3 regions of the Lactobacillus gasseri ATCC 33323 genome follow, and region 3 is predicted to be linked to each of the others. Evidence: a T-box and tRNA genes for the amino acid it is inferred to sense, from the RefSeq annotation. Region 3 holds a T-box; the other regions hold tRNA genes.
The links. The T-box of region 3 lies ahead of pheS (phenylalanine--tRNA ligase subunit alpha). A T-box ahead of a tRNA ligase gene usually reads a tRNA of that ligase, here a tRNA-Phe.
Positions count from the first base shown of each region.

Region 1: it encodes a tRNA-Phe, which carries the amino acid that the T-box ahead of pheS (phenylalanine--tRNA ligase subunit alpha) is inferred to sense. The anticodon was not compared.
Region 2: it encodes a tRNA-Phe, which carries the amino acid that the T-box ahead of pheS (phenylalanine--tRNA ligase subunit alpha) is inferred to sense. The anticodon was not compared.

Region 1 covers NC_008530.1:1,570,010-1,580,149, forward strand. The annotation lists gene LGAS_RS07805 (lysylphosphatidylglycerol synthase transmembrane domain-containing protein) at 63-1,079, opposite strand; gene LGAS_RS07810 (glycosyltransferase family 4 protein) at 1,079-2,122, opposite strand; gene LGAS_RS07815 (glycosyltransferase family 4 protein) at 2,115-3,281, opposite strand; tRNA gene LGAS_RS07820 (tRNA-Leu) at 3,396-3,479, opposite strand; tRNA gene LGAS_RS07825 (tRNA-Cys) at 3,511-3,581, opposite strand; tRNA gene LGAS_RS07830 (tRNA-Gln) at 3,602-3,673, opposite strand; tRNA gene LGAS_RS07835 (tRNA-His) at 3,681-3,753, opposite strand; tRNA gene LGAS_RS07840 (tRNA-Trp) at 3,768-3,838, opposite strand; tRNA gene LGAS_RS07845 (tRNA-Tyr) at 3,846-3,927, opposite strand; tRNA gene LGAS_RS07850 (tRNA-Phe) at 3,932-4,004, opposite strand; tRNA gene LGAS_RS07855 (tRNA-Asp) at 4,009-4,081, opposite strand; tRNA gene LGAS_RS07860 (tRNA-Met) at 4,085-4,158, opposite strand; tRNA gene LGAS_RS07865 (tRNA-Ser) at 4,166-4,256, opposite strand; tRNA gene LGAS_RS07870 (tRNA-Glu) at 4,282-4,353, opposite strand; gene LGAS_RS07875 (hypothetical protein) at 4,578-4,940, shown strand; tRNA gene LGAS_RS07880 (tRNA-Ser) at 5,292-5,381, opposite strand; tRNA gene LGAS_RS07885 (tRNA-Ile) at 5,384-5,457, opposite strand; tRNA gene LGAS_RS07890 (tRNA-Gly) at 5,470-5,540, opposite strand; tRNA gene LGAS_RS07895 (tRNA-Phe) at 5,558-5,630, opposite strand; tRNA gene LGAS_RS07900 (tRNA-Asp) at 5,635-5,707, opposite strand; tRNA gene LGAS_RS07905 (tRNA-Met) at 5,711-5,784, opposite strand; tRNA gene LGAS_RS07910 (tRNA-Ile) at 5,816-5,889, opposite strand; tRNA gene LGAS_RS07915 (tRNA-Met) at 5,903-5,976, opposite strand; tRNA gene LGAS_RS07920 (tRNA-Pro) at 6,005-6,078, opposite strand; tRNA gene LGAS_RS07925 (tRNA-Arg) at 6,084-6,157, opposite strand; tRNA gene LGAS_RS07930 (tRNA-Leu) at 6,167-6,252, opposite strand; tRNA gene LGAS_RS07935 (tRNA-Gly) at 6,265-6,336, opposite strand; tRNA gene LGAS_RS07940 (tRNA-Thr) at 6,356-6,428, opposite strand; tRNA gene LGAS_RS07945 (tRNA-Leu) at 6,430-6,514, opposite strand; tRNA gene LGAS_RS07950 (tRNA-Lys) at 6,534-6,606, opposite strand; tRNA gene LGAS_RS07955 (tRNA-Val) at 6,609-6,681, opposite strand; rRNA gene rrf (5S ribosomal RNA) at 6,687-6,803, opposite strand; rRNA gene LGAS_RS07965 (23S ribosomal RNA) at 6,864-9,769, opposite strand; rRNA gene LGAS_RS07970 (16S ribosomal RNA) at 9,990-10,140, opposite strand, start outside.
Region 2 covers NC_008530.1:1,555,122-1,565,261, forward strand. The annotation lists gene LGAS_RS07680 (amino acid permease) at 1-523, shown strand, start outside; tRNA gene LGAS_RS07685 (tRNA-Asn) at 645-717, opposite strand; rRNA gene rrf (5S ribosomal RNA) at 731-847, opposite strand; rRNA gene LGAS_RS07695 (23S ribosomal RNA) at 908-3,813, opposite strand; rRNA gene LGAS_RS07700 (16S ribosomal RNA) at 4,034-5,606, opposite strand; tRNA gene LGAS_RS07705 (tRNA-Ser) at 6,006-6,095, opposite strand; tRNA gene LGAS_RS07710 (tRNA-Ile) at 6,098-6,171, opposite strand; tRNA gene LGAS_RS07715 (tRNA-Gly) at 6,184-6,254, opposite strand; tRNA gene LGAS_RS07720 (tRNA-Phe) at 6,272-6,344, opposite strand; tRNA gene LGAS_RS07725 (tRNA-Asp) at 6,349-6,421, opposite strand; tRNA gene LGAS_RS07730 (tRNA-Met) at 6,425-6,498, opposite strand; tRNA gene LGAS_RS07735 (tRNA-Ile) at 6,530-6,603, opposite strand; tRNA gene LGAS_RS07740 (tRNA-Met) at 6,617-6,690, opposite strand; tRNA gene LGAS_RS07745 (tRNA-Pro) at 6,719-6,792, opposite strand; tRNA gene LGAS_RS07750 (tRNA-Arg) at 6,798-6,871, opposite strand; tRNA gene LGAS_RS07755 (tRNA-Leu) at 6,881-6,966, opposite strand; tRNA gene LGAS_RS07760 (tRNA-Gly) at 6,979-7,050, opposite strand; tRNA gene LGAS_RS07765 (tRNA-Thr) at 7,070-7,142, opposite strand; tRNA gene LGAS_RS07770 (tRNA-Leu) at 7,144-7,228, opposite strand; tRNA gene LGAS_RS07775 (tRNA-Lys) at 7,248-7,320, opposite strand; tRNA gene LGAS_RS07780 (tRNA-Val) at 7,323-7,395, opposite strand; rRNA gene rrf (5S ribosomal RNA) at 7,401-7,517, opposite strand; rRNA gene LGAS_RS07790 (23S ribosomal RNA) at 7,578-10,140, opposite strand, start outside.
Region 3 covers NC_008530.1:1,389,638-1,399,777, forward strand. The annotation lists gene pheT (phenylalanine--tRNA ligase subunit beta) at 1-67, opposite strand, end outside; gene pheS (phenylalanine--tRNA ligase subunit alpha) at 67-1,116, opposite strand; T-box leader at 1,152-1,359, opposite strand; gene LGAS_RS06845 (winged helix-turn-helix transcriptional regulator) at 1,405-1,761, opposite strand; gene LGAS_RS06850 (TrmH family RNA methyltransferase) at 1,851-2,612, opposite strand; gene LGAS_RS06855 (acylphosphatase) at 2,709-2,984, shown strand; gene yidC (membrane protein insertase YidC) at 3,048-4,031, shown strand; gene LGAS_RS06865 (HAMP domain-containing sensor histidine kinase) at 4,074-5,615, opposite strand; gene LGAS_RS06870 (response regulator transcription factor) at 5,581-6,309, opposite strand; gene LGAS_RS06875 (DUF177 domain-containing protein) at 6,394-6,942, opposite strand; gene LGAS_RS06880 (nucleotidyltransferase) at 6,942-8,099, opposite strand; gene rsfS (ribosome silencing factor) at 8,110-8,457, opposite strand; gene yqeK (bis(5'-nucleosyl)-tetraphosphatase (symmetrical) YqeK) at 8,480-9,076, opposite strand; gene LGAS_RS06895 (nicotinate-nucleotide adenylyltransferase) at 9,069-9,695, opposite strand; gene yqeH (ribosome biogenesis GTPase YqeH) at 9,695-10,140, opposite strand, start outside.

The DNA.
Region 1 (10,140 bases), 180 kb from region 3:
CTTTCATGATATTACTACTAAAAAATGGTTTTGATAAATTAAAATAGTAAATTTAAGGAATTTTAATGACTTTTTACTTTTTTCGGCTTAAATAGCCACCCAAATATTCCTAGAATCATTCCAAAAAAGTAAGTGGTAAAGCGCCACAAAAACATCCCTAAGGTTAATAATATATTTGAATGAATAAAGGTAGAAAATAAAGTCTGAAAACTAAATTCAGCTCCACCTGATGCACCTGGAATTGGAACAATCGCCATAAACATAATAATCATAATATTCATCTGTGTTACTTCTAACCAAGAAGGAGTTAAATTTAAAGCCAGTAAAATTAAATATGGAATCGAATAAAAGCATAGCAATTGCCCAATAGTCAAAATACTTGCACCAAGTAATTTTTTCTTTTCACGTTTTAAATTTTGACCTTCTGCGTAAAAAGTTTCAATTTTCTCCATAGTATTTTTACGCCACTTTTCAACAGTATTCTTATTCATGAATCTTTCTAATAAATTCATCAGCCAATTAGTTGCATTTTTTGTCCATCGATAGGCAAACATAATAGCTAATAAAAATATTATTGAACTAACATGAAGAATAAAACCAATTAAGATAAACAAAGCTAACCCAGAAAATTTGGTTATTACCATATGAAAACCAAAAATAATTGTTGAAACATAGGCAAACAAAACGCAAATCTGATAAATAATAAACTTCATCAGTAAAATTGAAGTAGCACGTCCGCCTTCTATTCCCATTTGAATCATTGCTACTAATTGTGAAGGCTGGCCCCCAGTAGATAAAGGCGTTATGGCATTAAAAAGTGCTTGAATAATTGGAATTCTAAAAAAAGACCATGCAGAGCGATGAGGCTCCCCTTTTTTATGCTCTAAAATCCAAATAATTGCGGCTTCACAGGCATAAGATAGAACCATTACCAAAAGAACTAGTAATAAAAAGCTTATATTTAATTTCTTGCTAGCTCCCCATAATGCTTTAATTGGCGTTTTTCTTAATTCTTGCCAAATAACAAAACCACTAATCAGAAGAACAATTAGCATTCCAATAAAATGTTTTTTGTTCATTACTTAATTTGCCCTAACTTTCTACCAATTTCATATTGCTCCATATAAAAGTCGTACCAGATTTTAGCGAGATGGTCTTCTGAATACTCTTGACTTGCCTCAGCAGACAATTTTTGATATTTTTTCATTTTTTCTGGATTTGATACTACAGATTTAATTTGAGCATTTAACTCCTCAAAGTTTCTGCCCTTCATATAATATCCATCAATAATAGCTTGATATAAGTCCAAATCACGCAATAATACAGGAGTATTACATGAAAAAGCTTCTAAAACAGACATTGGAAAAAGTTCATCGAAAGATGGCAGTAAGAACAGATCAGCAATATTTAAATAACTGACTAATTCTTCTCGTGGCACAATCCCTGTGAATTTTAAATTCTTAGGTGGATTATCAATTATTTTTTTAAAGTGTGCATATCCATCCGTCATTTTTCCAAATGAAAAGCCACCAGCCCAAATAAATTGAATATTTGGATTTGCTTCGGCTAATTTAACGAAATCATCTACGCCCTTTCTTTCTTGAACTTGTCCATCTCCGACAATTACAAATTTATCTAAAGGGATATTCAATTTATTTCTAAATGCATTTTTTTGAACTTGACTCTGCTCATAAAATTCACTTTTAGCTACAAAATTGGGTATGTATTTTACCTTTTTTTCATTAATACCGTATTTTACTAGTTTATCAATAAAGATCGGGTTGACTACTACTATTTGATCCATTCTTTTATAAAAATCAATTACATATTTATAAAAAATATTTTTTGCTGGCCCAGGTAGTTTAACAGAACCCTCTAAGGTTTCCGGTAAAAAATGTACATATCCAATTTTCCTACCTCTACTAGGTAAAAAGCTGTTAGCAAAATATGTAGGATTAATTGTATGATAATGTGTTAAATCACTTCTTCCATATTTATTGATAGTTACATAAAATTCATCTACTAATCTTGTTCTAAGTAAACGAATTAGCTCTTTATACGCTGATCCCACGCCTTGACCTTGAACAGAGTCAGCTTGAGAAAACATATTAATTCTAATCATAATTTACCTCAGTCTTTTGTTTATTTTGAATTGCTTCTTGATAAAAAGCTTCTATTTTACGTGCAAACGTAGCTGCTGACACGTCTATTAACTTTTTCTCTTTTAAATCTTTAGGAATAATGAATTGATTTGCTTTTAGATAATCAATAATTTCATTCGTCATTTCACTTTTTGTTGTAAATGTACTCCCAAGCTCTCTATTATCAAAAACATGCTCAGTATAATCAGTACTATAAACAACACATTTAGTACCAGCAGCTAGAGCCTCAATATATGTCAAGCCCTGCGTTTCAGTATCACTAGCTGATACAAATAAATCTGCCATTCGATAATAATTCCCTACGTCACTGTGCTCAACACTACCAGCAAAAATGACATAATCTTCTAATGAAAGTCTTGCAACTTGATCTTTTAAAGGTTGCACATCTGGACCATCTCCAGCAATTACAAATTTTACATTTGGTTCATTTTCTAAAACTGTCGGTAATACATCCAGAATTTGATCTATTTTCTTTTCTGCAGCTACACGACTCAGAGTAAGGATAACTTTCTGATTCGAATCTATTCCTAGTTCTTTTCTTACATTTCGTCGTGGATTTTCATTAATAGCAGTCAAATCTACTCCGGTCGGAATTACCCGCATAGGAATAGTAACCCCATATCGTGTTAATGTTTCTTTAACGCGTTCACTAGGTGCAACCACTCCATCCATATTATGCAAATAAGCTTTGGTGAATTGCTTTACATGATATGGTTTCAGTAAATGTCCATTTAAAACATAGTGCAAATAATCTTCGTACATAGTGTGGTACGTATGAATAGCGGGAATACCTAAAGAATGTGCAACATATTTTCCAATCATACCCATTGAAAATTCTGTTTGTGTATGAACAATATCAAGCTTTACTTCTTTGGCAATTTTAGTAGCCTGAAAAAGTCCTCGAAATGCTATCCTTCTATCCGTAAAAGAAACAAAAGGAACGCTGCTAACTCTAAAAACATTAGGTTCAATAGTTCCTTTTCCCAAATGAGGGTCTGTTGTAGTAAAAATAAAAACAGAGTGTCCATTTTTTTCAAGAGCATTTTTTAATGTTTGGATTGAAGTTGCTACCCCAGAAAGCTGAGGAAAATAAGTATCGGTAAATAGCCCAATATTCATGTAAAATACCTCCATTAAAGACCATTATAAAGTTAGTAGAAAGGAGTTGCAATTTTGGATAAAAAAAAGACGTGAGAATCAACTCACGTCTTTTTGCCAGAATGTCTGAATAAATAGCGGTGATCGGGGTCGAACCGATACGTCCCAGGGGACACCAGATTTTGAGTCTGACGCGTCTGCCAATTCCGCCACACCGCCATAAATGAAATTAATCAGGAAATTCAGGCGAAGGCGGTGATCGGATTTGAACCGATGATTAGGGTTTTGCAGACCCGTGCCTTACCACTTGGCTACACCGCCAACCTCTGATCATTAACAAATTGGGATAGTTGGATTCGAACCAACGCATGATGAAGTCAAAGTCCATTGCCTTACCACTTGGCTATATCCCAATGTTAGGGCGGAATGTGGGGATCGAACCCACGCATGCCGGATCCACAAACCGGTGTGTTAACCACTTCACCAATTCCGCCATAATATTAAAAACAGGGATAGTAGGAATTGAACCCACACTAGCGGTTTTGGAGACCGATGTACTACCTTTATACGATATCCCTATTTAAATGGAGGCCAGTGGATTCGAACCACCGAACTCAGAGAGAGCGGTTTTACAGACCGCCGCGTTTAGCCACTTCGCTAGGCCTCCAGAATGGCGCGAGACGGAATCGAACCGCCGACACAAGGAGCTTCAATCCTTTGCTCTACCAACTGAGCTATCGAGCCATTACGGTCCCTACCGGATTCGGACCGGTGATCTCCTCCGTGACAGGGAGGCGTGATAACCACTACACTAAGGGACCATATTGCGGGAATAGGATTTGAACCTATGACCTTCGGGTTATGAGCCCGACGAGCTACCAGACTGCTCCATCCCGCGATGATTAAGGAGGATGTGGGATTCGGACCCACGCGCGGGCAGAACCCGCCTGACGGTTTTCAAGACCGTTCCCTTCAGCCGGACTTGGGTAATCCTCCATTTATACCATCTTTAATATGGTAATGACCCGTACGAGATTTGAACTCATGTTACCGCCGTGAAAGGGCGGTGTCTTAACCACTTGACCAACGGGTCGTTTTTTAACGTACTTATTAATCATACTCTATTTATAAAGTGATGTCAACAAGTTTTTATTTTTTTGATGCGTTGTTTTGTGTTACTCTCCGCATCAGCAATAACTATATTACTAAAAACACTCAGTTGATGCAACCCCTAATTTGAACTTTTTTTCTTTTATTGCATTTTTACTCTCTGTTATTTAACAAAGGTGCTACACTGAGCATATATGGAGGTATGTTATGTCTAGTAAAAGATGTATTATTGACAATAAAAGCAGCAAAAAACTATTAAAGTTAGCTGATGGAAACTTAATTTGCGAAGATCATGCGAAATTAACACCTTGGCAAAAAGAAGAATTAATTGAAAAAGATGCTAATCAAGTTAATGAGTATATAGATAATCTGACCAATAAATATTTGACCGAACATGGAGTTAAAAATACTGAATCATCCTATAAGTCTCTTCTTCACAAAACTGCTGAAAGTGATTTACTAGAAGGAGTTTCGCCAGAAGAGACTTTAAAACTACAAAACTGGATCTTAATTAAGCAAAACAATGAAATTATTCGTTTACTTAAAGATTTAAAAACTAAAAATAAATAAATTATTTTTATATTGAGATTATCCTACTAAATCTTCAGATTGATGAAATCCTTGATTTAGCGGGATTTTTATTTTTAGCAAAAATCTAAATCTAAAGTCAACTAAAAATGATCTTTTTCTCAAGATGCTTTTATTAAGCTCTAAATATACTGACTAACATACTTTTAAAAAGACATATATAACTAATTTAGGGTTTTGCTTTAGTTTTTAAGGTAAATATACTCAAAATATGCAAAATTTTTCTAATAATTAAATTTATCCTTATACAAAAATCGATACTATCACATGCATAATCTCTTTTTCTTGAAATAAAAAAAGTACATTGGAAACTCCAATGTACTTAATGCAAAGCGGAGATTGAGAGATTCGAACCCTCGCGCCGGTATAAACCGACCTACACCCTTAGCAGGGGCGCCTCTTCAGCCACTTGAGTAAATCTCCAATGGGCCTAAATGGACTTGAACCATCGACCTCACGCTTATCAGGCGTGCGCTCTAACCAGCTGAGCTATAGGCCCCTTTCCCTTTGAAGCGGGTAACGAGAATCGGACTCGCGACTAAAGCTTGGAAGGCTTTCGTTTTACCACTAAACTATACCCGCAACTTCTTGCTTCCTAATGGCGCGAGACGGAATCGAACCGCCGACACAAGGAGCTTCAATCCTTTGCTCTACCAACTGAGCTATCGAGCCATTACGGTCCCTACCGGATTCGGACCGGTGATCTCCTCCGTGACAGGGAGGCGTGATAACCCCTACACCAAGGGACCATATTGCGGGAACAGGATTTGAACCTATGACCTTCGGGTTATGAGCCCGACGAGCTACCAGACTGCTCCATCCCGCGATTTTTTTATATAAAAAAAGCCAAGATCCTATGGACCTTGTAGGACTCGAACCTACGACCCGACGGTTATGAGCCGTCTGCTCTAACCAACTGAGCTAAAGGTCCAAGCTTACCTCTATAGCGGCGGGGGGGATCGAACCCTCGACCTCCCGGGTATGAACCGGACGCTCTAGCCAGCTGAGCTACACCGCCATCCTGTAACTTCCTTTTTAAGCTACAATCGGGAAGACAGGATTCGAACCTGCGACCCCCTGGTCCCAAACCAGGTGCTCTACCAAACTGAGCCACTTCCCGAAGTGTGCACCCTGAAGGATTTGAACCTTCAACCTTCTGATTCGTAGTCAGACACTCTATCCAGTTGCGCTAAGGGTGCATCATTATATGCCGAGGACCGGAATCGAACCGGTACGGTTGTCACCAACCGCGGGATTTTAAGTCCCGTGCGTCTGCCAGTTCCGCCACCCCGGCATGATAATGATAAGCGGAAGACGGGATTCGAACCCGCGACCCCCACCATGGCAAGGTGATGTTCTACCACTGAACTACTTCCGCATTTTTTATTCAATTTTTATGCCGATTAAAGGACTCGAACCTTCGACCCCCTGTTTACAAGACAGATGCTCTACCAACTGAGCTAAATCGGCATGGTACGGGTGGTGGGACTTGAACCCACACGTCCGAAAACACTAGAACCTAAATCTAGCGCGTCTGCCAATTCCGCCACACCCGCTTGAGTTTTTCTGGGCCAATGAGTCGTGGCAGGCTCGAACTGCCGACCCTCTGATTAAAAGTCAGATGCTCTACCAACTGAGCTAACGACTCAATGGAGGATACAGGGCTCGAACCTGTGACCTCCTGCTTGTAAGGCAGATGCTCTCCCAGCTGAGCTAATCCTCCATTTAGCACGGCGACTGCCTACCCTCGCAGGCAGTTTCCCACCAACTACTCTCGGCGTTAAGAAGCTTAACTTCTGTGTTCGGCATGGGAACAGGTGTATCCTTCTTGCCATCGCCACCGTACTCTTTCTGAGCTTTTACACTCAAAACTGAATATAATCTTCCGCTCTAAACCTTTGAGCTTTGGTCAAGTGCTCGACTGATTAGTACTAGTCCGCTCCACATATCGCTATGCTTCCACTCCTAGCCTATCTACCTCATCGTCTTTAAGGTGTCTTACTGCTTACGCATCGGAAATCTCATCTTGAGGGGGGCTTCGCACTTAGATGCTTTCAGCGCTTATCCCTTCCATACATAGCTACCCAGCGATGCCTTTGGCAAGACAACTGGTACACCAGCGGTATGTCCATCCCGGTCCTCTCGTACTAAGGACAGCTCCTCTCAAATTTCCTACGCCCACGACGGATAGGGACCGAACTGTCTCACGACGTTCTGAACCCAGCTCGCGTGCCGCTTTAATGGGCGAACAGCCCAACCCTTGGGACCGACTTCAGCCCCAGGATGCGACGAGCCGACATCGAGGTGCCAAACCTCCCCGTCGATGTGAACTCTTGGGGGAGATAAGCCTGTTATCCCCAGGGTAGCTTTTATCCGTTGAGTGATGGCCTTTCCATGCAGTACCACCAGATCACTAAGCCCGACTTTCGTCCCTGCTCGAGGTGTACCTCTCGCAGTCAAGCTCCCTTATACCTTTACACTCTGCGAATGATTTCCAACCATTCTGAGGGAACCTTTGGGCGCCTCCGTTACATTTTAGGAGGCGACCGCCCCAGTCAAACTGCCCACCTGACACTGTCCTCCAGAACGCTCAGCTCTGCGAGTTAGAGGATCCATCAAACAAGGGTAGTATCCCAACATTGCCTCCAGTAAGACTAGCGTCCTACTTTCTCTGGCTCCTACCTATCCTGTACATGTTTAACAAATACTCAATATCAAGCTACAGTAAAGCTCCATGGGGTCTTTCCGTCCTGTCGCGGGTAACCCGCATCTTCACGGGTATTATAATTTCACCGAGTCTCTCGTTGAGACAGTGCCCAAATCATTACACCTTTCGTGCAGGTCGGAACTTACCCGACAAGGAATTTCGCTACCTTAGGACCGTTATAGTTACGGCCGCCGTTTACTGGGGCTTCAATTCAAACCTTCGCTTGCGCTAAGCTCTCCTCTTAACCTTCCAGCACCGGGCAGGTGTCAGCACCTATACGTCATCTTACGATTTTGCAGATACCTGTGTTTTTGATAAACAGTTGTTTGGGCCTATTCACTGCGGCTGATCTTTTACCATCAGCACCCCTTCTCCCGAAGTTACGGGGTCATTTTGCCGAGTTCCTTAACGAGAGTTCTCTCGCTCACCTGAGTGTTCTCCACTCGACTACCTGTGTCGGTTTGCGGTACGGGTAAAATTGCTCTGGCTAGAAGCTTTTCTTGGCAGTGTGACATCATGACCTTCGCTACTTTAATTTTGCTCCGCATCACAGCTTGATTTCTTTAGACAAGCATTTGACTCATCTTTCTTCTTACTGCTTGCACATGTATTTCCAGCAACATGCGTCATTAGCCTCCTGCGTCCCTCCTTTGCTCATATCGAACAATTTCAGTACAGGAATCTCTACCTGTTGTCCATCGGCTACGCCTCTCGGCCTTACCTTAGGTCCCGACTTACCCTGGGCGGACGAGCCTGCCCCAGGAAACCTTAGTCTTTCGGCGGATAGGATTCTCACCTATCTTTCGCTACTCATACCGGCATTCTCACTTCTAAGCGCTCCATTAGTCCTCTCGATCTAACTTCTCCGCACTTAGAACGCTCTCCTACCACGCATATCCTTTGATATGCATCCACAGTTTCGGTACTATGCTTAGCCCCGGTACATTTTCGGCGCAGCGTCACTCGACTAGTGAGCTATTACGCACTCTTTAAATGGTGGCTGCTTCTAAGCCAACATCCTAGTTGTCTACGCAACTCCACATCCTTTTCCACTTAGCATAGATTTGGGGACCTTAACTGGTGATCTGGGCTGTTTCCCTTTCGACTACGGATCTTATCACTCGCAGTCTGACTCCCGTGCATTGATATCTGGCATTCGGAGTTTATCTGGATTCAGTAACCCCTGACGGGCCCCTAGTCCAAACAGCGCTCTACCTCCATTATCATTCACACGAGGCTAGCCCTAAAGCTATTTCGGAGAGAACCAGCTATCTCCAAGTTCGTTTGGAATTTCACCGCTACCCACAACTCATCCCCGCGATTTTTAACTCACGTGGGTTCGGTCCTCCAGCGTGTTTTACCACGCCTTCAACCTGGTCATGGGTAGGTCACTTGGTTTCGGGTCTACGTCATGATACTCTCTCGCCCTCTTCAGACTCGCTTTCGCTCCGGCTCCGTCTTTTCTGACTTAACCTTGCACCATAACGTAACTCGCCGGTTCATTCTACAAAAGGCACGCCATTACACTTTAATGTGCTTTGACTACTTGTAGGCACACGGTTTCAGGTTCTCTTTCACTCCCCTTCCGGGGTTCTTTTCACCTTTCCCTCACGGTACTGGTTCACTATCGGTCACTAGTTAGTATTTAGCCTTGCGAGATGGTCCTCGCGGTTTCAATCGGGATTCCTCGTGTCCCGACCTACTCAGGATCCTGCTAAGTCTCTCTGCAATTTCGCTTACGGGGCTCTCACCCTCTCTGGCTTATCTTTCCAGATAATTCTGCTATCGCTTCAAGTGCTTTCCTGCAGTCCTACTACCCCAACTGGCAAGCCAGCTGGTTTGGGCTCTTTCCTGTTCGCTCGCCGCTACTTGGGAAATCGATTTTTCTTTCTCTTCCTGCAGCTACTTAGATGTTTCAGTTCACTGCGTCTTCCTTCAACAGCCTTAACAGCTCTTGATAATACCTCCCGGTATTGGGTTCCCCCATTCGGATATCTCCGGATCATTGCTTACTTACTGCTCCCCGAAGCCTTTCGTGGTTCGTCACGTCCTTCATCGGCTTCTAGTGCCTAGGCATTCACCATGCGCCCTTTTCTACTTGACCTATTTCAAGTTGAGTTTCTCTCTCTTCTCGGTCGCTCTTCAATCTGTTTTTTCGATTGTCTCGGTTTTTTGCTTTAGATTATATTCAGTTTTCAATGTACTAGCTCTCTGAGGTATTACCCTCAAAACTAAACAAAGTTTCTCAGTGTGCTTCCGCTTGGCTTTCTCGATGACTTCTCTTTAGTGCTCTCGCACTCTCCATCATCTTTCGCCTTCCTTAGAAAGGAGGTGATCCAGCCGCAGGTTCTCCTACGGCTACCTTGTTACGACTTCACCCTAATCATCTGTCCTACCTTAGACGGCTGACTCCTATAAAGGTTATCCCACCGGCTTTGGGTGTTACAGACTCTCATGGTGTGACGGGCGGTGTGT
Region 2 (10,140 bases), 170 kb from region 3:
TGGTATCAAAAATGCTGGCTCAATAATTAACTTTGTTGTAATAAGTGCAGCTATTTCATCAACCAATAGTTTTATCTATAGTGCAGGGCGGTTATTATTTTCAATAAATTACAAGGGTAAAACTAAATTAAGTAAGCATTTAGGAAAACTAGATCGGCGACAATTACCTAAAAATGCATTAATATTTTCAACAATTTTAATCGCTTTAGCACCACTTTTGAATTTCTTTTTAAAAGATACCTTTACTTTCATTTCTGCTACAGCGACCAGCATGTTTTTAGTAATTTGGTCAATCATGATCATTACCCATATGACTTATCGAAAGAAGACACCAGAAAATGAATTACCAACATTCAAAATGCCCTTATATCCTTTATCTGATGTGGCAGTATTAACTTTCTTTCTTGCTATGATTATCATTCTTTTAATTTTTCCAAATTATCGTATTCCAATGATTAGTGCAGGCATAATTTTTGTAGTACTCGTATGTATAACTCACTTTATACAGAAAAAAATGAATTAATTCTTTACAGTCTCTAGCTAACTCTAGAGACTTTTTTATATACTAATTAAACCTAACCAACAAAAAAGGAGAATGAAGTTATTTCTCCATTCTCCCTCTTTTATTTCTTCGCTTTACCTTACTCCGGCTGTCAGACTCGAACTGACGACAACCTGATTAACAGTCAGGTGCTCTACCAACTGAGCTAAGCCGGAATATTAAAAAAGAGCACGGCGACTGCCTACCCTCGCAGGCAGTTTCCCACCAACTACTCTCGGCGTTAAGAAGCTTAACTTCTGTGTTCGGCATGGGAACAGGTGTATCCTTCTTGCCATCGCCACCGTACTCTTTCTGAGCTTTTACACTCAAAACTGAATATAATCTTCCGCTCTAAACCTTTGAGCTTTGGTCAAGTGCTCGACTGATTAGTACTAGTCCGCTCCACATATCGCTATGCTTCCACTCCTAGCCTATCTACCTCATCGTCTTTAAGGTGTCTTACTGCTTACGCATCGGAAATCTCATCTTGAGGGGGGCTTCGCACTTAGATGCTTTCAGCGCTTATCCCTTCCATACATAGCTACCCAGCGATGCCTTTGGCAAGACAACTGGTACACCAGCGGTATGTCCATCCCGGTCCTCTCGTACTAAGGACAGCTCCTCTCAAATTTCCTACGCCCACGACGGATAGGGACCGAACTGTCTCACGACGTTCTGAACCCAGCTCGCGTGCCGCTTTAATGGGCGAACAGCCCAACCCTTGGGACCGACTTCAGCCCCAGGATGCGACGAGCCGACATCGAGGTGCCAAACCTCCCCGTCGATGTGAACTCTTGGGGGAGATAAGCCTGTTATCCCCAGGGTAGCTTTTATCCGTTGAGTGATGGCCTTTCCATGCAGTACCACCAGATCACTAAGCCCGACTTTCGTCCCTGCTCGAGGTGTACCTCTCGCAGTCAAGCTCCCTTATACCTTTACACTCTGCGAATGATTTCCAACCATTCTGAGGGAACCTTTGGGCGCCTCCGTTACATTTTAGGAGGCGACCGCCCCAGTCAAACTGCCCACCTGACACTGTCCTCCAGAACGCTCAGCTCTGCGAGTTAGAGGATCCATCAAACAAGGGTAGTATCCCAACATTGCCTCCAGTAAGACTAGCGTCCTACTTTCTCTGGCTCCTACCTATCCTGTACATGTTTAACAAATACTCAATATCAAGCTACAGTAAAGCTCCATGGGGTCTTTCCGTCCTGTCGCGGGTAACCCGCATCTTCACGGGTATTATAATTTCACCGAGTCTCTCGTTGAGACAGTGCCCAAATCATTACACCTTTCGTGCAGGTCGGAACTTACCCGACAAGGAATTTCGCTACCTTAGGACCGTTATAGTTACGGCCGCCGTTTACTGGGGCTTCAATTCAAACCTTCGCTTGCGCTAAGCTCTCCTCTTAACCTTCCAGCACCGGGCAGGTGTCAGCACCTATACGTCATCTTACGATTTTGCAGATACCTGTGTTTTTGATAAACAGTTGTTTGGGCCTATTCACTGCGGCTGATCTTTTACCATCAGCACCCCTTCTCCCGAAGTTACGGGGTCATTTTGCCGAGTTCCTTAACGAGAGTTCTCTCGCTCACCTGAGTGTTCTCCACTCGACTACCTGTGTCGGTTTGCGGTACGGGTAAAATTGCTCTGGCTAGAAGCTTTTCTTGGCAGTGTGACATCATGACCTTCGCTACTTTAATTTCGCTCCGCATCACAGCTTGATTTCTTTAGACAAGCATTTGACTCATCTTTCTTCTTACTGCTTGCACATGTATTTCCAGCAACATGCGTCATTAGCCTCCTGCGTCCCTCCTTTGCTCATATCGAACAATTTCAGTACAGGAATCTCTACCTGTTGTCCATCGGCTACGCCTCTCGGCCTTACCTTAGGTCCCGACTTACCCTGGGCGGACGAGCCTGCCCCAGGAAACCTTAGTCTTTCGGCGGATAGGATTCTCACCTATCTTTCGCTACTCATACCGGCATTCTCACTTCTAAGCGCTCCATTAGTCCTCTCGATCTAACTTCTCCGCACTTAGAACGCTCTCCTACCACGCATATCCTTTGATATGCATCCACAGTTTCGGTACTATGCTTAGCCCCGGTACATTTTCGGCGCAGCGTCACTCGACTAGTGAGCTATTACGCACTCTTTAAATGGTGGCTGCTTCTAAGCCAACATCCTAGTTGTCTACGCAACTCCACATCCTTTTCCACTTAGCATAGATTTGGGGACCTTAACTGGTGATCTGGGCTGTTTCCCTTTCGACTACGGATCTTATCACTCGCAGTCTGACTCCCGTGCATTGATATCTGGCATTCGGAGTTTATCTGGATTCAGTAACCCCTGACGGGCCCCTAGTCCAAACAGCGCTCTACCTCCATTATCATTCACACGAGGCTAGCCCTAAAGCTATTTCGGAGAGAACCAGCTATCTCCAAGTTCGTTTGGAATTTCACCGCTACCCACAACTCATCCCCGCGATTTTTAACTCACGTGGGTTCGGTCCTCCAGCGTGTTTTACCACGCCTTCAACCTGGTCATGGGTAGGTCACTTGGTTTCGGGTCTACGTCATGATACTCTCTCGCCCTCTTCAGACTCGCTTTCGCTCCGGCTCCGTCTTTTCTGACTTAACCTTGCACCATAACGTAACTCGCCGGTTCATTCTACAAAAGGCACGCCATTACACTTTAATGTGCTTTGACTACTTGTAGGCACACGGTTTCAGGTTCTCTTTCACTCCCCTTCCGGGGTTCTTTTCACCTTTCCCTCACGGTACTGGTTCACTATCGGTCACTAGTTAGTATTTAGCCTTGCGAGATGGTCCTCGCGGTTTCAATCGGGATTCCTCGTGTCCCGACCTACTCAGGATCCTGCTAAGTCTCTCTGCAATTTCGCTTACGGGGCTCTCACCCTCTCTGGCTTATCTTTCCAGATAATTCTGCTATCGCTTCAAGTGCTTTCCTGCAGTCCTACTACCCCAACTGGCAAGCCAGCTGGTTTGGGCTCTTTCCTGTTCGCTCGCCGCTACTTGGGAAATCGATTTTTCTTTCTCTTCCTGCAGCTACTTAGATGTTTCAGTTCACTGCGTCTTCCTTCAACAGCCTTAACAGCTCTTGATAATACCTCCCGGTATTGGGTTCCCCCATTCGGATATCTCCGGATCATTGCTTACTTACTGCTCCCCGAAGCCTTTCGTGGTTCGTCACGTCCTTCATCGGCTTCTAGTGCCTAGGCATTCACCATGCGCCCTTTTCTACTTGACCTATTTCAAGTTGAGTTTCTCTCTCTTCTCGGTCGCTCTTCAATCTGTTTTTTCGATTGTCTCGGTTTTTTGCTTTAGATTATATTCAGTTTTCAATGTACTAGCTCTCTGAGGTATTACCCTCAAAACTAAACAAAGTTTCTCAGTGTGCTTCCGCTTGGCTTTCTCGATGACTTCTCTTTAGTGCTCTCGCACTCTCCATCATCTTTCGCCTTCCTTAGAAAGGAGGTGATCCAGCCGCAGGTTCTCCTACGGCTACCTTGTTACGACTTCACCCTAATCATCTGTCCTACCTTAGACGGCTGACTCCTATAAAGGTTATCCCACCGGCTTTGGGTGTTACAGACTCTCATGGTGTGACGGGCGGTGTGTACAAGGCCCGGGAACGTATTCACCGCGGCGTGCTGATCCGCGATTACTAGCGATTCCAGCTTCGTGTAGGCGAGTTGCAGCCTACAGTCCGAACTGAGAACGGCTTTCAGAGATCCGCTTGCCTTCGCAGGTTCGCTTCTCGTTGTACCGTCCATTGTAGCACGTGTGTAGCCCAGGTCATAAGGGGCATGATGACTTGACGTCATCCCCACCTTCCTCCGGTTTGTCACCGGCAGTCTCATTAGAGTGCCCAACTTAATGATGGCAACTAATGACAAGGGTTGCGCTCGTTGCGGGACTTAACCCAACATCTCACGACACGAGCTGACGACAGCCATGCACCACCTGTCTCAGCGTCCCCGAAGGGAACACCTAATCTCTTAGGTTTGCACTGGATGTCAAGACCTGGTAAGGTTCTTCGCGTTGCTTCGAATTAAACCACATGCTCCACCGCTTGTGCGGGCCCCCGTCAATTCCTTTGAGTTTCAACCTTGCGGTCGTACTCCCCAGGCGGAGTGCTTAATGCGTTAGCTGCAGCACTGAGAGGCGGAAACCTCCCAACACTTAGCACTCATCGTTTACGGCATGGACTACCAGGGTATCTAATCCTGTTCGCTACCCATGCTTTCGAGCCTCAGCGTCAGTTGCAGACCAGAGAGCCGCCTTCGCCACTGGTGTTCTTCCATATATCTACGCATTCCACCGCTACACATGGAGTTCCACTCTCCTCTTCTGCACTCAAGTTCAACAGTTTCTGATGCAATTCTCCGGTTGAGCCGAAGGCTTTCACATCAGACTTATTGAACCGCCTGCACTCGCTTTACGCCCAATAAATCCGGACAACGCTTGCCACCTACGTATTACCGCGGCTGCTGGCACGTAGTTAGCCGTGACTTTCTAAGTAATTACCGTCAAATAAAGGCCAGTTACTACCTCTATCTTTCTTCACTACCAACAGAGCTTTACGAGCCGAAACCCTTCTTCACTCACGCGGCGTTGCTCCATCAGACTTGCGTCCATTGTGGAAGATTCCCTACTGCTGCCTCCCGTAGGAGTTTGGGCCGTGTCTCAGTCCCAATGTGGCCGATCAGTCTCTCAACTCGGCTATGCATCATTGCCTTGGTAAGCCGTTACCTTACCAACTAGCTAATGCACCGCAGGTCCATCCAAGAGTGATAGCAGAACCATCTTTTAAACTCTAGACATGCGTCTAGTGTTGTTATCCGGTATTAGCATCTGTTTCCAGGTGTTATCCCAGTCTCTTGGGCAGGTTACCCACGTGTTACTCACCCGTCCGCCGCTCGCTTGTATCTAGTTTCATCTGGTGCAAGCACCAAATTCATCTAGGCAAGCTCGCTCGACTTGCATGTATTAGGCACGCCGCCAGCGTTCGTCCTGAGCCAGGATCAAACTCTCATTTTCCTTCTTGAAAATGAGCTTTTTATCGTTTAGCTCTAAAACTTTCTTTGAGTTATCTCAAATTTATTGCTTGTGAATTGACTTCGCTTTTGTTTGGGATTTTTTATATCCCGCACACTTTCAGCGAAACTTTGTTCAGTTTTCAAGGTACTACCGTTGCCGTGTGACAACTTTTATATTATATCATGTCTCTTGAGCTTTGACAAGTTATTTTTCTTGCCCCTCATCTTTCTCAAATGACAGCTTTATAATATTATCATCTTTCTGCTCCCTTGACAAGCTCTTTGCTTGGCTTCCTGCCTCTGCTTCGCGCTTGCCTCAAACAGCATGTATTACTTTACAGACTTTAAATCAAAGGAAAATAAAATGCTCCATTAAAAAAAATGAAGCACATCTGCAAAGCGGAGATTGAGAGATTCGAACCCTCGCGCCGGTATAAACCGACCTACACCCTTAGCAGGGGCGCCTCTTCAGCCACTTGAGTAAATCTCCAATGGGCCTAAATGGACTTGAACCATCGACCTCACGCTTATCAGGCGTGCGCTCTAACCAGCTGAGCTATAGGCCCCTTTCCCTTTGAAGCGGGTAACGAGAATCGGACTCGCGACTAAAGCTTGGAAGGCTTTCGTTTTACCACTAAACTATACCCGCAACTTCTTGCTTCCTAATGGCGCGAGACGGAATCGAACCGCCGACACAAGGAGCTTCAATCCTTTGCTCTACCAACTGAGCTATCGAGCCATTACGGTCCCTACCGGATTCGGACCGGTGATCTCCTCCGTGACAGGGAGGCGTGATAACCCCTACACCAAGGGACCATATTGCGGGAACAGGATTTGAACCTATGACCTTCGGGTTATGAGCCCGACGAGCTACCAGACTGCTCCATCCCGCGATTTTTTTATATAAAAAAAGCCAAGATCCTATGGACCTTGTAGGACTCGAACCTACGACCCGACGGTTATGAGCCGTCTGCTCTAACCAACTGAGCTAAAGGTCCAAGCTTACCTCTATAGCGGCGGGGGGGATCGAACCCTCGACCTCCCGGGTATGAACCGGACGCTCTAGCCAGCTGAGCTACACCGCCATCCTGTAACTTCCTTTTTAAGCTACAATCGGGAAGACAGGATTCGAACCTGCGACCCCCTGGTCCCAAACCAGGTGCTCTACCAAACTGAGCCACTTCCCGAAGTGTGCACCCTGAAGGATTTGAACCTTCAACCTTCTGATTCGTAGTCAGACACTCTATCCAGTTGCGCTAAGGGTGCATCATTATATGCCGAGGACCGGAATCGAACCGGTACGGTTGTCACCAACCGCGGGATTTTAAGTCCCGTGCGTCTGCCAGTTCCGCCACCCCGGCATGATAATGATAAGCGGAAGACGGGATTCGAACCCGCGACCCCCACCATGGCAAGGTGATGTTCTACCACTGAACTACTTCCGCATTTTTTATTCAATTTTTATGCCGATTAAAGGACTCGAACCTTCGACCCCCTGTTTACAAGACAGATGCTCTACCAACTGAGCTAAATCGGCATGGTACGGGTGGTGGGACTTGAACCCACACGTCCGAAAACACTAGAACCTAAATCTAGCGCGTCTGCCAATTCCGCCACACCCGCTTGAGTTTTTCTGGGCCAATGAGTCGTGGCAGGCTCGAACTGCCGACCCTCTGATTAAAAGTCAGATGCTCTACCAACTGAGCTAACGACTCAATGGAGGATACAGGGCTCGAACCTGTGACCTCCTGCTTGTAAGGCAGATGCTCTCCCAGCTGAGCTAATCCTCCATTTAGCACGGCGACTGCCTACCCTCGCAGGCAGTTTCCCACCAACTACTCTCGGCGTTAAGAAGCTTAACTTCTGTGTTCGGCATGGGAACAGGTGTATCCTTCTTGCCATCGCCACCGTACTCTTTCTGAGCTTTTACACTCAAAACTGAATATAATCTTCCGCTCTAAACCTTTGAGCTTTGGTCAAGTGCTCGACTGATTAGTACTAGTCCGCTCCACATATCGCTATGCTTCCACTCCTAGCCTATCTACCTCATCGTCTTTAAGGTGTCTTACTGCTTACGCATCGGAAATCTCATCTTGAGGGGGGCTTCGCACTTAGATGCTTTCAGCGCTTATCCCTTCCATACATAGCTACCCAGCGATGCCTTTGGCAAGACAACTGGTACACCAGCGGTATGTCCATCCCGGTCCTCTCGTACTAAGGACAGCTCCTCTCAAATTTCCTACGCCCACGACGGATAGGGACCGAACTGTCTCACGACGTTCTGAACCCAGCTCGCGTGCCGCTTTAATGGGCGAACAGCCCAACCCTTGGGACCGACTTCAGCCCCAGGATGCGACGAGCCGACATCGAGGTGCCAAACCTCCCCGTCGATGTGAACTCTTGGGGGAGATAAGCCTGTTATCCCCAGGGTAGCTTTTATCCGTTGAGTGATGGCCTTTCCATGCAGTACCACCAGATCACTAAGCCCGACTTTCGTCCCTGCTCGAGGTGTACCTCTCGCAGTCAAGCTCCCTTATACCTTTACACTCTGCGAATGATTTCCAACCATTCTGAGGGAACCTTTGGGCGCCTCCGTTACATTTTAGGAGGCGACCGCCCCAGTCAAACTGCCCACCTGACACTGTCCTCCAGAACGCTCAGCTCTGCGAGTTAGAGGATCCATCAAACAAGGGTAGTATCCCAACATTGCCTCCAGTAAGACTAGCGTCCTACTTTCTCTGGCTCCTACCTATCCTGTACATGTTTAACAAATACTCAATATCAAGCTACAGTAAAGCTCCATGGGGTCTTTCCGTCCTGTCGCGGGTAACCCGCATCTTCACGGGTATTATAATTTCACCGAGTCTCTCGTTGAGACAGTGCCCAAATCATTACACCTTTCGTGCAGGTCGGAACTTACCCGACAAGGAATTTCGCTACCTTAGGACCGTTATAGTTACGGCCGCCGTTTACTGGGGCTTCAATTCAAACCTTCGCTTGCGCTAAGCTCTCCTCTTAACCTTCCAGCACCGGGCAGGTGTCAGCACCTATACGTCATCTTACGATTTTGCAGATACCTGTGTTTTTGATAAACAGTTGTTTGGGCCTATTCACTGCGGCTGATCTTTTACCATCAGCACCCCTTCTCCCGAAGTTACGGGGTCATTTTGCCGAGTTCCTTAACGAGAGTTCTCTCGCTCACCTGAGTGTTCTCCACTCGACTACCTGTGTCGGTTTGCGGTACGGGTAAAATTGCTCTGGCTAGAAGCTTTTCTTGGCAGTGTGACATCATGACCTTCGCTACTTTAATTTCGCTCCGCATCACAGCTTGATTTCTTTAGACAAGCATTTGACTCATCTTTCTTCTTACTGCTTGCACATGTATTTCCAGCAACATGCGTCATTAGCCTCCTGCGTCCCTCCTTTGCTCATATCGAACAATTTCAGTACAGGAATCTCTACCTGTTGTCCATCGGCTACGCCTCTCGGCCTTACCTTAGGTCCCGACTTACCCTGGGCGGACGAGCCTGCCCCAGGAAACCTTAGTCTTTCGGCGGATAGGATTCTCACCTATCTTTCGCTACTCATACCGGCATTCTCACTTCTAAGCGCTCCATTAGTCCTCTCGATCTAACTTCTCCGCACTTAGAACGCTCTCCTACCACGCATATCCTTTGATATGCATCCACAGTTTCGGTACTATGCTTAGCCCCGGTACATTTTCGGCGCAGCGTCACTCGACTAGTGAGCTATTACGCACTCTTTAAATGGTGGCTGCTTCTAAGCCAACATCCTAGTTGTCTACGCAACTCCACATCCTTTTCCACTTAGCATAGATTTGGGGACCTTAACTGGTGATCTGGGCTGTTTCCCTTTCGACTACGGATCTTATCACTCGCAGTCTGACTCCCGTGCATTGATATCTGGCATTCGGAGTTTATCTGGATTCAGTAACCCCTGACGGGCCCCTAGTCCAAACAGCGCTCTACCTCCATTATCATTCACACGAGGCTAGCCCTAAAGCTATTTCGGAGAGAACCAGCTATCTCCAAGTTCGTTTGGAATTTCACCGCTACCCACAACTCATCCCCGCGATTTTTAACTCACGTGGGTTCGGTCCTCCAGCGTGTTTTACCACGCCTTCAACCTGGTCATGGGTAGGTCACTTGGTTTCGGGTCTACGTCATGATACTCTCTCGCCCTCTTCAGACTCGCTTTCGCTCCGGCTCCGTCTTTTCTGACTTAACCTTGCACCATAACGTAACTCGCCGGTTCATTCTACAAAAGGCACGCCATTACACTTTAATGTGCTTTGACTACTTGTAGGCACACGGTTTCAGGTTCTCTTTCACTCCCCTTCCGGGGTTCTTTTCACCTTTCCCTCACGGTACTGGTTCACTATCGGTCACTAGTTAGTATTTAGCCTTGCGAGATGGTCCTCGCGGTTTCAATCGGGATTCCTCGTGTCCCGACCTACTCAGGATCCTGCTAAGTCTCTCTGCAATTTCGCTTACGGGGCTCTCACCCTCTCTGGC
Region 3 (10,140 bases):
CTCCTAAATCTTTAGGATCTTCGTCTAAATCAAGAAAATCTTTCAACCAGTTATATGAAACAAGCATTAATCTTCCTCCTTACGGAATTGTGCTAAGAAACGAACATCATTAGTGTAGAAATCACGAATATCAGAAATACCGTATTTCAAAATTGCAAAACGGTCCAAGCCTAAACCGAATGCAAAACCACCATAAACAGTTGAATCAACACCTGCGTTTTCTAAAACGTTAGGGTGAACCATTCCAGCACCAAGTACTTCAATCCAACCAGTATACTTACAAATTGGACATCCCTTACCATCACAGTTGAAACAAGAAACATCCATTTCTACAGATGGTTCAGTAAATGGAAAGTATGATGGACGAAGACGAGTTTTGCGATCTTGACCAAAGACATGCTTGGCAATCATTTCTAAAGTACCTTTAAGGTCTGACATAGTAACATTTTTATCAACTACTAAGCCTTCCATTTGTTGGAATTGGTGAGAGTGAGTCGCATCATCATCATCACGACGATATACCTTACCAGGACCAACCATCTTTAATGGCCCTTTAGAAAAATCATGCTTTTCTAAGACTCTTGCTTGATCCCCCGAAGTTTGAGTTCTAAGCAAATCTTCATTATCAATATAGAAAGTAGCTTGCATATCACGTGCAGGGTGGTCTTTAGGTAAGTTCATCATCTCGAAACAGTAGTGATCTGTTTCAATTTCTGGACCTTGTACTACCTTATATCCCATACCAATGAAGTAACTTTCCAAATCATCCAAAATAATATTGATTGGGTGCTTTGAACCTAAATGTCCTTCACGTCCTGGTAAAGTCACGTCAATCTTTTCTTCTTCTAATTTCTGAGCAATTATTGCCTGTAAGAAATGATCTTTTGCTTCATCTAATTGCTTTTGAAGAATATCACGAACTTGATTTACTTCTTGACCTACTTTTGGTCTATTTTCTGGAGCGATGTCTTTCATTGAGTGCAAAATCTGAGTTAATTCACCCTTGCGCCCCATTAATTCTACTCTAATCTTATCAAGCATTTTTTGATTTTCAGCTTGCTTGATTTGATCTAATCCTTCTTCTTTTAACTTATTTATTCTATCGAATAAGTCCATCTCATTTTCCTTTCCAACAAAAAAAGCTCCGTCCCAAAAGGGACGAAGCTTCGCGGTACCACCCTAGTTTGAACTAGCACAAAAAAGTGCGTGTTCACACTCTTTTCATATAACGGTGAAATACCGGAATTGATTAGATTCTGCTCCTAAGATGAAATTCATGCTTTTATCTTAAGTTTTTTCCACCAATAAAACTCTCTCTAAAAAGATATCTGCATTACTAATCTTAATCATTGCATTTAAGTATAATAGTATCTTAAATCTTTTTACTTAACTTTGCAATCATCTTCAGGCCCATTTATCAGCCCAATTATGAACTTGTTCAAAAACAGGCTGTAAGTCTGCGCCTTTCTGGGTCAAAGTATAGCTAATAATACCGCTCTTTTCATCAACTGTACGATTAACAATACCGTCCTTTTCTAGTTCTTTCAAACGTTCCACTAAAACTCGATCAGAACACTTACTAATACAACGTGCTAAATCCTTAAAACGCATTGCATTAGTATCGCACAAAGAGCTGATAATTAAACCATTCCATTTTTTACCAATAATTGCAAAAGCATCAATAAAATGCGAACACAGTGAGTAATCTTCTGGATCTGGACAGTCACCCATTTTAGTTTTGCTTTCAATTTCTTGGGACATCTATAATTCCTCCTAAAAAATCAAAATATTTTAGATCAATCTATACTAAAGATTATAGTAATATTACTTACTTAAAACAAGCTGTAAGCTTATGAAAAATGATAAATCATAATTCCTGCTGCTACAGCTGCATTTAATGACTCCGCCTTGCCTTTTATTGGAATATAAATCTTTTTATCTGCTGTCTCAATCACATCTTTACTTGCCCCATGGGCTTCATTTCCAATTACTAAAGCTAATTGAGGAACAGGAATGCAATTATTCAACGATTTTGCTGTCTTATCGAGAATACTTACATAAACTGGAATTCCATTTTCTTTAAAGCTACTAATTGCTTCTAAGATAGGATTTTGAACAATCTGAATATGGAATTGACTGCCTTGCATACTACGCTGAACTTTTGGATTATACAAGTCCACACTTTCTTCAGAAAGAACAACTCCATCAAATCCGGCTGCATCAGCTGTACGAATAATAGTACCAACATTTCCTGGATCAGTTAAATTATCCAAAACAACCCATTTTCCATATTCAAAACTAAATGATTTAGGTTGATTAATTGGTAAAACCATAAAAATATCTTGACTATTCTTAGTACTGCTCAAATGCTCTGCAATTGCATCAGTAATTTTAATTACCTTATCATCCTTCAGTCTATAACTAGTGGTAAGTTTTTCTAAAGCTTCTGATGTTCCTAAAATATAAAGATAATTTTCGTGATTCTTGAGTGCCTCTTCAACTAAATGAAAGCCTTCAATTAAATAAGTTTGAGTCTTTTTACGATACTTTTTCTGTTCTAACTTTCTAAGGTTCTTAATCGTGGGATTATTTACTGAATTAATTTCTATCATAATTTCTACTTCCTTCTAATCTAATATTTTAAATTACCTCGCTCAAAATTAACATGTTAAAATTTAAGTTAGAAGATAAAGAAAAGAGCGATATTTATGAAAACTGTCACAATGAAAGTTACCGGCCTTGTCCAAGGTGTTGGCTTTAGATGGACCACGCAAATGATTGCACAAGATTTAGGAATTACCGGAACTGTTAAAAATAATCCTGATGGATCAGTTTCTATTGTAGCTCAAGGGGAGGAGCTTCCTTTAGAACATTTTATTAAAAAAATTAAAGCTTCTCCTTCAGTAGCTGGACATGTAGATCATGTTGATTTAAATACAGTCTCTGATGCAGAAAAATTTACTCGCTTTAGTGTGGTTTATTGATACTTTAACAAATAACTAGTAAACTTTATTCCAGTAACAATAAAGTAGGAAAGGTTATAGTTAATGAAATCAAAAACTAAATATTTTAGTCTATTTGCCATGCTAACTATCTTGGCATTGATCCTAACTGGTTGTGCTAATAATAGTCAAAGTATCTATCAGGCACCTACCAGCGGACCATATGCCTGGGTTTTTAGTCTTTTTGGTAAGCCAATTCAAAATATCATGTTAGCTGTTGAGCATCAAATCGGTGGCTCAAACGGTGCTGGCTGGGCAATTATTATCATTACTTTCGTTGTTCAGTTAATTGTTATGCCGCTTCGTCTTGCATCTCAGCGCAAAATGACTACGCAACAAGAAAAGACTCAAAAACTTCAACCACAAATGAAGTTGATTCAAGAAGCACTTAAAAAACCCGGCTTAACTCAGCCGCAACAAATGCAAATTAGCCAACTTCAAATGCGAGTTTATAAAGATAATAATATGTCCATGATGGGTGGAATGGGATGTCTACCATTACTTATCCAACTGCCGATTATGATTGGGATCTATCAAGCAGTCGCTTATTCTAAAGAATTAGCCGCTTCAAGTTTCTTTGGTATTTCTTTGGGGCAACGCTCAATTGTCTTAACTATCATTGCTACCTTGCTTTATGTAATTCAAGGTTATCTATCAATGGTTGGAATACCTGAAGAACAGAAAAAAGCCATGCAGATGACTCTAATTTTGAGTCCAGCAATGACCTTCTTCATCAGTATTTCAGCTCCGGGTGCCTTAGCGCTTTACTTCTTAGTTGGTGGTTTAATTGCTATTTTGCAACAAGTAATTACTACTTTCATCATCATGCCAAAAGTAAAAAAAGACGTTGCAGCTGAATTGAATGAACGTCCCCTTAAGGTGGTAGTCACGCAAGAAACAATCGATAGTATTCTTAATACTACTACTTCATCAAATACTGGTAACGAGGCAGAAAAAGATCTTCATCAAGATTTGCGTGCACGAAATGCTGGTAAACAAAAACGTCCTCATAACTCTGATAAAGATTAATAATCAAATAAAAAGGAATCTACATAGATTCCTTTTTATTTATCATTTATTTTCTGATTTAGACTTCAACAAGGGAAATTCAATCATAAACTTACTACCTGAACCAAGTGTTGAACTAACACTAATTTTTCCATGGTAGCTTTCAACTAATTTTTGAGCAATAGCTAAACCTAGACCATTACCACCTTTTTCACGGGTTCGAGCTTTATCTACGCGATAGAAGCGATTGAAGATTTTATCCTGCTCATCAGGTGCAATTCCTTCGCCAAAATCTTGGACAGAAATTTTAACCTTATCTTTTTCAGTAGCAGCATCTACCAAAATTTCTTTGCGATCCGTGGAATACTTAATTGCGTTATCAATCAAAATAATCAAAATCTGCTCTAAATGGTTACGATAAATCTTGATAATTGTATCTGGTGCTAAGTCGCTGTCATCATATGTAATTGTAAAATCTTGATGAATCATTCTCATATCATTAACTGTTCGATTGAGAACTTCGTTAACATCAGCCGTTTTATCAGGATACTGTAAATCAACTTGCTCAGCTCTAGTTAAATCAAGCATCTCTTGAATCAAATGTTTCATTCGTTTGCTTTCTTGAAGAGAAGCTTGAATTGATTCTTCTAGGACTTGCGGATCATCTTTTCCCCATCGTTCTAGCAAATTCAAGTGTCCCTCAATAACAGCTACCGGCGTACGTAACTCATGAGATACATCCCCCACGAATTGCTTCTGTTGCTGCATATACGCCTGCATTCGATCTAGCATCTCATTAAATGAAATAGCTAATTCACCTAACTCATCATTTCGATGGAGATCTGGAACTCTTCGTTTATTAGTCGGATCTTCATTAATATCATGAGAAATCTGTGACATTTTTTTGATCGGCTGTACAACACTATTAACAATCAAATAGGATAAACCAACAAAAACAATAATTGCAATAATCGATAGACCAATCATCCAATTACGAATTGATTTTAAAACATGATTTTGTTGATCCATCGAATTATCAACAATTAAGTATCCTGTTAATCGGCGTGTTTTATCAGAAAAAATCTTCTGATAAATTTTCATATGGATTTTTCCTTTTGTGGTTTCTACCTTTAAAACATGATTCTCTGTCTTGCTAAAATGAGGCATTCCATTATCAGGAACATTTCCATTACTAAAAACCACATCTCCACTTGGGTTATAAATAGTAATACTTGTATCTCGATTCGACAAAGTCGCTAGCACATCATCATTAAAGACATTTCCCCCATCATTTGAAGTAATAGGGGTTTGACCTTCCAAAATTCGATTAGTATTAGGCGAAAGCTGAGGAACTACATTTGAAATCTGGAGACTTGTCGGGATTTCCACCAATCTTCTCTGAAAGGTGGTAGCGACACTTTCAGTCAAATTTCTTTCCTGCGAAACAATTTGCTGTTTCACCAAAGAATAAATTGCAATTGAAAATATAACAAAAGAGACCGTAATTGTCGCTGCAACTAAGCTTACCCACTTAAAGGTTAGCGAGGACTTGAGGGTCTCTTTGGTAGATTTATTTTGCTTCTTCACGTGCTTCATCATTTTCATCCGTTCTTACCATATAACCGGTACCACGGACAGTCTTGATGTATGAAGGACGGCCCGGTACATCGATTTTATTACGTAAATAACGTACATATACTTCGACAACATTAGTTTCAATTTTAGATTCAGGTCCCCAAATCTTATTTAAAAGTTGCTCTCTAGTAACAACATTATTTTTATTTTCAATTAATGTCATTAACAAGTTGTACTCACGCTTAGTCAAATCGACTGTACTATCTCCGCGATGAACGATGCGGTTAGCTGTTTCAATGGTTAGATCATTAAAATGAACAACTTTTTGAACCCCCATCGTATCGCCCATAGCTCTCTTTTCAATTTGTACTCTTCTTAAGACTGCACGTAAACGAGCCAACAATTCTTCGATTGCAAAAGGCTTAACAATATAGTCATCAGCCCCGTGATCTAAGCCAGAAACTCGATCAATTACTGAATCTCTTGCAGTCATCATAATAATTGGAGTAGTTTTTTCTTGGCGAACGCGACGAGCAATTTCTAATCCGTTAAGATCCGGCAACATTAAATCAAGTAAGATTGCATCGAAGTCTTCGTTTAATGCTAAATCTAATCCTTTTCGACCGTTTCCTTCAACTTGAGTTTCATATTTTTCATGTCTTAATTCTAGTTCTACAAAACGGGCAAGATTTTTTTCATCTTCAATAATCAGAATTTTACTCATTATTTTCTCCACTACTATATTAATCTGGTTAAAAATTTTATTAATAAATTAATATTAAATTTAAAAATACATTAATGCAAGAGGTTATTCCTTGTTTTTTTCATCTTTGAATAAATCTTTAAGCTTAGCAAAGGCTGGATTTTCTTTATTTGATTGTTCTTCTTGATAAGCCGCTTGAGAAATAACCTTCCATCCTTTTCCTTCAGGGAAATCACCTTCATTTTTTTCCTGAGGAGTCAGGATCACTGATGGCAAACTTAATAATAAGTTATCTTCTACAGCTTTTTGAAGATCAATTTTATCATCTTTAACAGTTACGATAGTATCTTCTTCATCAAGTTGTTCTTGAGTTGGCTCAACTTCACTATAATTTTCAGTAAAATTAAACTTTTGATGCAATTTTACTGGTTTTAAGCTTCTAGTAGATGGGGCAACTACATCTGCTTCTACAGTGAAATTACCAGTTACAAAGGGTTCATCATAGAAGAAATCGCCACTAACATGCACGTTTTTGGCATCTTCAAGTAATTCTTTACTTCTATCAAAAAAATCTTTGCTTAACTCCACATCTTCATCAGCGTGAGTCAAGGGATTACGGCTATTTTTAATTTGTGAATATGAAAAATTTAACATTATTTTACCTCGATTGGTCTTCGACCAAAGTTTTGATCTTCACCCATAATTTGTTCAAAAAGTCGATCTACTCTTACTTGCAGGCCTAAAGTTCCACTCGCTGCATTTTTCTTATCGACCTTAGAAATAATTGGAAGTTCAACATCTTTCCGAATTTTTTTAAGATAATTTCTCCCGCGGCTGTTATAGCCAAGTAATAACGTTGAAACATCTTGATATGAAGCCTGCATTTCCTTTTCAGTTACATTTAAAAGAGTGTAAAGACAAAGTCTTCTAAGGCGCGCATAAGTATAGCGTTTAGACTTAATTTGGCGTAAAAATGAAGTAAAATCTTCCGCATTATGAATCTCTTCCTTCATTTTGTACTCTAAGCCTTCACTCATTTGGTAGATTGAGCGTAATTCTTCTAAACTAGCACTTTCAATTCGATATTTTAAAAAGTTAAATAAAAGATTCCAATTTGGGTAGACTTTTTGTTTTTCTAGTGCTGCTAGTTCACCTTTAGGAAGATATTTTTTTAATTCAATTAAATCATTTGGATGATGTAGACAATAATTTCTAATTGCTGTAGCAGAAGAAATAATTTTGTCTTGCAGAAGTTGATCATCATGTCCACTCCCTAGTCTTGTCACGGGATGCAAATGAAGCGGAGTATCTAGCTGTTCACTAGCTACAGCATAAGCAACAGCTAACATCATGTTAGGCTGATTTACTTCATGACCTACTTCTCTAGCAACCATTTCATTATATTGCGTAGCATAAGTTTGAGTATAATCTCTAAAATCCATTCGATTTTTAGGAATTTGATTTATTTTTTGTCCTAGATAAGAAAAATTTAAATTAGCATCTTCTACGCCAAAAAATAATTCTGATACTCCTAAATTGCTTAACATTCTAATGCTACCATTAGCAAAAATATCAGCTGGTTGAACTGCAAAAGAAAAAGGTAGTTCAAATACTAAATCGGCACCTGAATTTAAAGCTGCTTTGGCTCTTTGCCACTTATCCATAATCGCCATTTGTCCACGCTGAACATAATTGCCTGACATCATAACAATTATTGGATCATTTTCGGAAACTAAGCGTGCTTGATTTAATAAAAATTCGTGTCCACTATGAAAAGGATTATATTCAGCTACAATGCCAATTACACTCATATGTCTTCCTTTAATCTAAGTTTAATTCTAACTTCTTACCGTTGCTCCAGAGCTTTTCTAAGCCATAAAAGTCTCTTGCATCTTCCGTAAACACATTTACGACTACGTCTCCCATATCTACTAAAAGCCAGTTAGAGTCTCGAGTTCCTTCAATACGGTAATCTTCTTTTCCTTGCTCATGAATTTTATCAATAATGCTATTAACAATTGCATGGAGTTGACGATTTGAACCTGCAGTAGTTACAACATAGTAATCTGCTAGGATACTAATTCCTTGCATATCATATGCTTCAGTATCTTCACCATGTCTCTCATCAATTGCTTCTACAGTTAAATCTAATAATTTCTTGCTATCCAATTTTATTTTTCCTTTCAAAATTCTAATCCTTTACAGCCCATTTATTATATGCAGCAAAAGTCTTAGGATATATCTTTTTTCTATTAGTTATTAAAAAGTCAAGCGTATGGGCTAACTCAAAACCTACCCCATCATCTAAATTGTCATAAGCCACCTTTCTTGCCTCTTCTACACCAGGAAAATCACGTCCTGGTTCTATAAAATCAGCAACAAAGACAATTTTATCTAAAATAGTCATTTCAACATCAGCTGTTGTATGACGTCTAATTGCAGTTAAAATTTCAGGGTCAGTTATCTTTAACTCTTTCTCAATGAAATATGCTCCTACAATGCCATGCCAAATAGCACGATTATAGTTAAGTAAGTCTTGATCAAAGTGTTGCTCCTTAATTACCTTAATAAATCGTTCTGGAGATACTTGCTTTGCATAATCATGAATAAATCCAGCTAAAGCTGCTTTGTCTGGATCATAGTTATTAAGTTCAGCCAACTTGCGACTTGTTTTGCTTACACCAATACAATGCTTAAATCTTTTTTCATCCATATTGCTTTTTTCTTTAGCAACAATTTCAGCAGAAGTTAACGGGGAATATGTTTTCGTAAAATTAATTTCAGTCACGATATAAGCCTCTTGATTCAATATATAAGCGGACACTCTCAGGCACTAAATACCGAATAGAATTACCAGTAGCTACATTCTTACGAATTAGAGAAGACGAAATATCTAAATTTGGAGCATCCACCCAAATCATTGGAAATCTCGGGTTTTGCGGATAGTTTGGTCTTCTAACTCCAACTAATGTCGATAAAAGTGCAATTGTTTCCGGTTCACGCCAATTTTCAAAATCATTTACTTCGTCACTGCCCATAATCAAATAATATTGATTACGCGGTGCTCTTTTTTTCAGATAACGCAAGGTATCAACTGTATATGAAGTGCCGCCCCGCATTACCTCAAAAAGCTTAACATGAAAATATGGATTATCATGCGTAGCTAATTCAAGCATCGCACAGCGATCTTTAGCACTAACGTTACCTGCTAGTTGCTTGTGAGGTGGAGTGTTATTGGGGATAAACCATATTTCGTCTAAATGAAGTTGTTTTCTAACTTGCTCTGCCATTACTAAATGAGCAAGATGAACTGGATTAAAAGTTCCTCCCATAATTCCAATTTGCTGGGCAGAACTTGTAGCTGGTTCAAATTTTACTTGTGGCTTTTCTTTTACAACACACTGCATTATATCAACGCTCTTCTAATTCCTAAACCAATGCCTTCAGGCGTATAAGCCTTTACTACAACATTAGCTGGCGTTGTAATAAATCCTACACCCCCAAACAAAATATCGCTTTTTTCTTTTGGTGAAAATGTTTGTCCTTTTAATGGTCCTAAACAGTCATCCTTACTTGGTGGAAGTAATAAGTCATCTTTATGCTTTTCATAAAATGTATCAGCATTCTCAGTCTTTGTTCTGTGAACATAAAGGTCTCGTGCAACATAAATTGTAAAACCAGATGATGGTCCATCAACATAATCAAAGCGCCCCAGTCCAGCTAAGAAAATTGTTTGTCCCGGCAATAACTGATAAGTTGCTGGCTTTAATGGTTTCTTTGGTTCAACAACTTCTAGTTCTTTGCCACTTAAGTGACTAGCCAACTGATTAGCATTCAAGATTCCTGGGGTAT